3 regions of the Rhodococcus pseudokoreensis genome follow, and region 1 is predicted to be linked to each of the others. Evidence: riboswitches for the same ligand, from Rfam matches in the RefSeq annotation. Region 1 holds a riboswitch; each other region holds the start of a gene.
What was found. A riboswitch is a leader RNA that binds a small molecule or an ion and turns the genes downstream of it on or off. The one in region 1 is predicted to bind cobalamin.
Positions count from the first base shown of each region.

Region 2: it holds a riboswitch for cobalamin, as region 1 does, so the genes downstream of both, JWS13_RS20960 (CbtB domain-containing protein) here and cobN (cobaltochelatase subunit CobN) in region 1, are expected to answer to the same signal.
Region 3: it holds a riboswitch for cobalamin, as region 1 does, so the genes downstream of both, JWS13_RS10105 (ABC transporter substrate-binding protein) here and cobN (cobaltochelatase subunit CobN) in region 1, are expected to answer to the same signal.

Region 1 is NZ_CP070619.1:8,517,041-8,519,301, reverse strand. It holds gene cobN (cobaltochelatase subunit CobN) at 1-948, opposite strand, end outside; cobalamin riboswitch at 1,005-1,147, opposite strand; gene cobG (precorrin-3B synthase) at 1,154-2,261, shown strand, end outside.
Region 2 is NZ_CP070619.1:3,472,626-3,474,886, reverse strand. It holds gene JWS13_RS20970 (DUF5996 family protein) at 1-201, shown strand, start outside; gene JWS13_RS20965 (CbtA family protein) at 243-1,037, opposite strand; gene JWS13_RS20960 (CbtB domain-containing protein) at 1,028-1,222, opposite strand; cobalamin riboswitch at 1,246-1,378, opposite strand; gene JWS13_RS20955 (antibiotic biosynthesis monooxygenase family protein) at 1,429-1,743, opposite strand; gene JWS13_RS20950 (alpha/beta fold hydrolase) at 1,776-2,261, shown strand, end outside.
Region 3 is NZ_CP070619.1:989,539-991,799, forward strand. It holds gene JWS13_RS10100 (FecCD family ABC transporter permease) at 1-28, opposite strand, end outside; gene JWS13_RS10105 (ABC transporter substrate-binding protein) at 25-1,020, opposite strand; cobalamin riboswitch at 1,120-1,260, opposite strand; gene JWS13_RS10110 (MMPL family transporter) at 1,354-2,261, shown strand, end outside.

The sequences.
Region 1 (2,261 bases):
GACGGCGATGCCCGCCACCCGGGAGGCGCGCTCGGCGTCGGGAACGTAGGTGGACAGGCCGTCGGCGTCGATCTCCTTGAACGAGAACGGCACCGTGATCAGCCGGCCGTCGAACTCGGGGACCGCGACCTGGGTGGCGACGTCGAGCGGGGACAGTCCGTCGTCGTTGGACTCCCACGACTCCCGGCTGCTGGTCAGGCAGAGCCCCTGCAGGATCGGCACGTCCAGCGCCGCCAGCGCGGCGACGTCCCACGCCTCGTCGTCACCGCCGGCCGAGACGCCCGCCGGCTTGGTGCCGCCGGCGGCGAGCACGGTGACCACCATCGCGTCCGCGCGGCGCAGCGTCGTCAGCAACTCCGGTTCGGCGGTGCGCAGCGACGCGCAGAAGATCGGCAGCGGAGTGCCGCCCGCCGCGTCGACGGCGTCGCACAGGGCCTCGATGTAGCGGGTGTTCCCGGCCAGGTGCTGGGCGCGGTAGTAGAGAACGGCGATCGTGGGGCGGTCCGCGTCGGCGTCGGGCGCGAACGGCGCGACACCCCAGCTCGGCAGGTGGACCGGCGCCTCGAAACCGTGACCGGTCAGCAGCACGGTGTCGGACAGGAAGTGGTGCAGTTGGGCGAGGTTGTCGGCGCCGCCCTCGGCGAGATAGTTGTGCGCCTCTGCCGAGACACCGACCGCGACCGTCGAGCACTCCATCAACTCGGCGTCCGGGGCGTGCTCGCCGCCGAGGACCACCACGGGCAGTCCGCTGGCCAGGACCGCGTCGAGCCCCTCTTCCCACGCCCGCTTGCCGCCGAGGATGCGCACCACCACCAGGTCGGCGCCGTCGAGCAGTCCCGGCAGATCCTCCTCGACCAGCAGCCGTGCCGGGTTGGCCCAGCGGTAGTCCGCCCCGCTGGCGCGTGCGCTGAGCAGGTCGGTGTCGGAGGTGGAGAGCAGCAGGATCACGTGTGGAGCCTTCCTGGGGGTGTCGCGCCCCGTGGCGGTGGTTCTGTGCGGAACCGGAGGTCGGAGGACGGCAGGTGAGGGTCTGGCTCGCCCACCGGTTTCGGCGAGCTCACAGTGGCGCGACCGCACCGGATTCTCACCGGCTTCCTCTCCTGCTGTCGCAAGTGCTGGTGATGCTACCCGGGGCCGGACGTAACCTGGGACCATGGTCGACTCCCGTTCCCGCCCCGATGCATGTCCCGGCGCGTTGCAGGTCCACCAGGCGGCCGACGGCGCGCTCGCCCGGGTGCGCCTCCCGGGCGGCCTGCTGACCTCCGCCCAGGTGCAGACCCTCGCGGAATCGGCGCGCGACCTCGGGAACGGCGAGATCGAACTGACGTCCCGCGGCAACGCGCAACTGCGGGCGGTCCGCGACCCGCTGGAGTTCGCCCGGCGGCTCGCCGGCGCTGGCCTGCTGCCGTCGGAGACGCACGAGCGGGTTCGGAACATCCTCGTCTCGCCGCTGACCGGCCGGATCGGTGGTCTCACGGACCTGCGCGAACTGGTCGGTGTCCTCGACCGGACGTTGTGCGCCGACTCCGCGTTGGCGGACCTGCCCGGCCGCACCCTGTTCACCCTGGACGACGGACGCGGCGACGTCTCGGCGCTCGGCGGCGATTTCGGGGTCCACGCGGTCGATGGGGCGGAGGTCGCGCTGATCCTCGCCGGTCGCGACAGCGGGGCCCGGATCCCGACAGCGGACGCGGTGTCGGTGCTCGTCGATGCCGCCCGCGTCTTCCTGGAACTGCGCGATCGACACTGGCGGCTGTCCGAAATCGCCGACGGGGTCGACCGGACGCTGTCGGCGTTGACGCTCGCACCGACCGCCGATCCGGTGCCCGGGTTCGACGAGCACCGGCCGCCGATCGGGTGGCTCGACCAGCCGGACGGCAACGTGACCCTCGGCGGCGGTCTCGCATTCGGTGTCCTCGACGCCCGGCTGGCGGAGTTCCTCGCCGCGGTCGAGAAGCCGGTGATCGTCACGCCGTGGAAGACGGTGCTGCTGTGCGATCTGGACGAGTGGTCCGCCGAGCAGGTGGTCCGGGTCCTCGCCCCGATGGGCCTGATCTTCGACGAGAACTCCCCGTGGCTGAACGTCAGCGCCTGCACCGGGCAACCCGGGTGCGAGAAGGCGCTCGCCGATGTCCGGACCGATGCGCGGGACGCCGTCGCGAGCGGCGAACTCCCGGTGGAGGGCCGACAGCACTGGTCGGGCTGCGAGCGCTGCTGCGGCCGCCCCAAGGGCGAGGTCGCCGACGTCGTCGCCACCGAGA
Region 2 (2,261 bases), 5.0 Mb from region 1:
GTCGGGCCGGACGGAGCGTTCTACAGCGCGGAGTTCCGGCAGTTCCTGCTGCCGTACGAGACCGTCCGCACCGCGGACGATCCCGATGCGGCTCTGCTGAAGTTCCTGCACAGCACGTACGACGCGGCCGCCGAGCGAGGTGGCTGGGACCGGGCCGCCCTGGAGGCGGACCCGGCCCGTTGGGACGCCCACCCCACGTGAGTGGCATGGAGTGCTCCAGCACACCGTGCCACTCACATGGGTCAGGCGGCGTTCGCCGAGGCGGGCGCCGTGGCCCGGGTCGCACGCTCCGTGAGGAACGCGAACACGAGTCCGAGAACCAGCCACAGCGTGGCCTGCGTCGCGAGGGACGACAGCCGGAACTGCCACAGCAGCACTGCGGGGAAGTCGTCACCGACTTCGTTGATCGTGGGTAGCACGAGGTATCCGATGGTCGCCACCACGAGGAACGCGACTACCGGCGCCGCGATCCGCACCGACAGGAACTCCTGTGCGGCGACGGCCTTCGCCGCGAAGACGGACGCCACCACGGCGAGCAGGCCTAGCGCGACTGCGGCAAGCCACAGCCAGGTGCGCTGGTTGATCGTCTCGGGGTCTCCGACAGCGGGCGGGTTGGCGGGGTACTTGAAAAACGGCACCGCCTCGATTGCAAGCCAGCCGAACGCGGCCAGGCTCAGACCGAGCAGCGGTCCCGACAGCGTCGTCACCCGACGTGCGTAATTCGCGACGACGGCGAAGATCGCTCCCAGTGCCAGTCCCGCGAGGGACGTGGCGAGGAACAGTCCGAAGCGCTGCCCGTTGCGGCTGACCAGCGCGTCTTCCTCGTCGTGCGAGTGCCCGGCAGGCTCGTCCGCCTGGGTGGCGTCGTGCGAGTGGCCTGCGGGTTCGGCCGCGCTGTGCGATTCCTCGATCGCGATGGCCGCGTCGATGTGTGACTCACCGAGAACGAACGCGACGCCGCCGGCCAGGATGCCTGCGATCAGGCCGGCCAGCAGACCGCGGATGAGGAGTTTCGTGAAGGAATCGGTCAGTGGCATGGCAGACCCAGGAGGTGGCGCCCGTCATGCATCAATTCGTGCATGTACATGCCACTGCGCGAGATCGCGCCCTGGTCGAATCCCACGAGGTAGAGAGCGAGCATCGCGAACAGAACGATCGCGAAAGAGATGACGGCGAGGCGGGTCGTGTCGACCGACGAGCCGGGTGCGTATGCGAGTGCCATAGTTCCTCCTGGGATTTCGCGTCCCCTAGGTCCAGGCGATGGCCGCAGTATCTGGCTGTCGAGGTGGTTCCCGCTAGGGACTACTCCGATTTACAGTGGCGCGACCGCTCCGGGATTGCACCGGATTCCTGCCGAACCATCGCATTGTCCTGCGAACTTTTGCACCCGGCGGGCCGTCGTGTCAATCCTCGGCCCGCCTCCGCCGCTCAGCTCTTGTTCGCCGCCGCGACGTCGAGTACGACCTCGAACTCCAGCAGCGACGCCCCGGACGCCACCGGCTTCTTCCGCTCACCCGCGTGTGCTTCCCGGGCCGGACCGTCGCGCCACGCCGCGAATGCCTCTTCGCTCTCCCACTGCGTGACGACGAAGTAGCGCTTCTCGCCCTGCACCGGACGCAGGAGCTGGAAGCCGAGGAAGCCGGGAGAGTTCTCCACGGCGTGTGCGCGCGCCGCGAAGCGCTTCTCGAGTTCGGGGCCCGCGCCCTCGGGGATTTCGATTGCGTTGATCTTCACCACTGCCATGCGGGCGAGGTTACTCCGCTAGCGTCGGAGTGGTGGCGGGTGAGAGTGCGTTGCACGACGAGGGTGGGACAGGACAGCCGATTCTGCTGCTGCACGGGCTGATGGGCAGTGCCCGGACGTGGGGACGGCACGTGCCGTGGCTGCGCGAGCACGGTCACGTCTACACATTCGACGCCGCAGGCCACGGCAGGCCCGCACCGTCGCGGTTGACGACGGAAGCGTTCGTCGCCGACCTGTCCGAGGCGCTCGCGCCCTTCGCCGGGCCGTGGGTCGTGATCGGCCATTCGATGGGCGCCCTGCACGCCTGGTGCCTGGCGGCGGAGCACCCGGAGAAGGTGTCGGCGCTCGTCCTCGAAGACATGGCCCCCGACTTCCGCGGCCGCACCGCCGACGACTGGGCGGCGATGATCTCGAACTGGCCGCAGCCGTTCGCGACCCGGGAGGATCTGTTCGAGTTCTTCGGTCCGGTTGCCGGACAGTACTTCCTGGATTCGTTCGAGCAGCGCGCCGACGGCTGG
Region 3 (2,261 bases), 7.5 Mb from region 1:
GCGCCTCACGTTCTGCGGTCGTGGTCATCGCGCGCCGACGGCGTCCGGATGCAGCGCCCGCGCGATCGTCTCCACCGACCGCACCAGCCGCGGGCTCTCGAAGAAGTCGTCGAGCGGCACCACCACGAAACGGCCGGCCTTCACGGCAGGCGTCGTCGACATGATCGGGTGCGACGTCAGGAAGTCGATCTTCGCCCGCGCGCTCGTCGTGCCGTAGTCGAGGACGACGATCGCCTCCGGGGCGCGCTCACCGATGATCTCCCACGTGGACTTCGAATACGGCTTCTCCCCCTCGGCGACGAGGTTGGCCGCACCCGCGTGGTCCGCGATGATTTGGCCGACACCCACACCGCCGATCGTCAGCGGAACGTCCTCGCCGGAATCGTAGAAGAACGTCGGAACCGGGGTGGTGCCTGCGATCTCGTCCCGCACGGCCTGCAGCCCGGACGTCACCCGGTCGGTGACGGCGCGCGCCTCGTCCGGAACGCCGAGGATCTCACCGAGCTGCGTGTAATCGCTGCGCAGCAGCCCGATGTCGGGAAAACCCTGCCCACAGTACTCGGAGAACAGGAACGTCGGAATGCCCTGTTCGCCGAGGGATTCGCGCGAGCGCCCCTCCTTCTCGTCGAACGCGCTGCGCATGCCGCCGACCACCAGGTCGGGGTCGAGGTCCAGGATCTGTTCCCGGGTCGGGTATTCCTTCGCGAGTTTCGGGATCTTCGCAAAGGCCTCCGCGAACTCCGGCAGCGGCGTCGCGTCGCCGTAACCCGTGCCGACGATGCGATCGCCCGCCCCCATCTCGATCAGCACCTCGGTGACGTGATCGTTCATGCTCACTATGCGCTGGGGCGGCGCGTCGAACGTCTCCGTTCGCGCGCAGTTGGTGACGGACACCGGTTCGGCGAAGGATTCGGTGGAAGCGCTCTGCCCCACGGACTCCCCGCGCGAACATCCGGCGACCACCAGCGCGGCCACGGCAAGCGTGACCAGCGCGGAACTTCGGAACAACTGACTGGGCATGTAAACCTCATTGCGGCTCGGAGCCACGAATGAGAAGCCGGCAGACGCCCCCGTGGAGGCGCGCCTGCGGGACTCCGCTTCGTAGACCACGACGAAAAGGATGTCGCACACCACACGCCGGGTAATCGGGCTCGCCACCGAAATGCTCTGGTGGCCTACCGTTGCGGGTCAGCGCCGGATTCGGACCGGCTTCCCCCGTGCGTGTGACTGCAAGTGCACTGCCGAGTATGCACGATTTGCCGGGACCCGCGTCACACCCCCACCGGCAATCCCTCGATCCGCACTACAGTCGGCAGTCGCAGCCGACCGCCCCCGACCACCCGGAGTTGACGCATGACACGTTGGGCCTCGACCGTTGTTTCACGCAAATGGTGGGTCCTGACCCTCGCCGTGCTCGCCGTCCTGGTGAGCGGCGTGTGGGGCACCGGTGTGTTCGCGAAGCTCAGCTCGGGCGGATTCATCGACCCCGGTAGCGAATCCGCCGAGGTGGCACGGATCGTCGAGGCCAATCTGGGTCCGCAGACGCCGGACATCATCGCCATCTACACCGCACCCGACGGGAAGACCCTCGACGACATCGGCCCCGAGGTCACCGCGAGTCTCGACCGGTTCGCCGCCGAGGTGCCGACGTATTCGGTGACGTCGTACTGGACGGCGGACGCGACGCGGAAGCAACTGATGGTGTCGGAGGACGGCACCAAGGCGTCGGCCGCGATCACCGTCGACCCGGATGCCGGGATCACCGCCGCCACGTTCAACGACCTGCTGCCGAAGCTCGAGGTAGAGGGTATCGACACCGAGTTCGCGGGTAACTCGGTGGTGGGTGTGGCGTTCAACAACCGGCTGCAGCAGGACCTGGTGCGGGCCGAGGCGATCGCGCTGCCGATCACACTCGTGTTGCTGGTCTTCATCTTCGGCGGACTGGTCGCCGCCGCCGTGCCGGTGTTCGTCGGGCTGCTCTCGATCTTCAGCGCCCTGGCGACCCTGCGCCTGCTGACCCTGTTCACCGACGTCAGTTCGTTCGCGATCAACGTGGCGTCCCTGCTCGGCCTGGGGCTCGCGATCGACTACGGCCTGTTCATCGTCGGCCGTTTCCGCGAGGAACTCGAATCCGGCGCCGACGTGGCCGAGGCGACCCGGCGCACCGTCCTGACCGCGGGCCGCACCGTACTGTTCTCCGGACTGCTTCTCGTGTGCGCGTTCTCGGGAATGCTGGTGTTCCCGCAGGACGTGATCAAGTC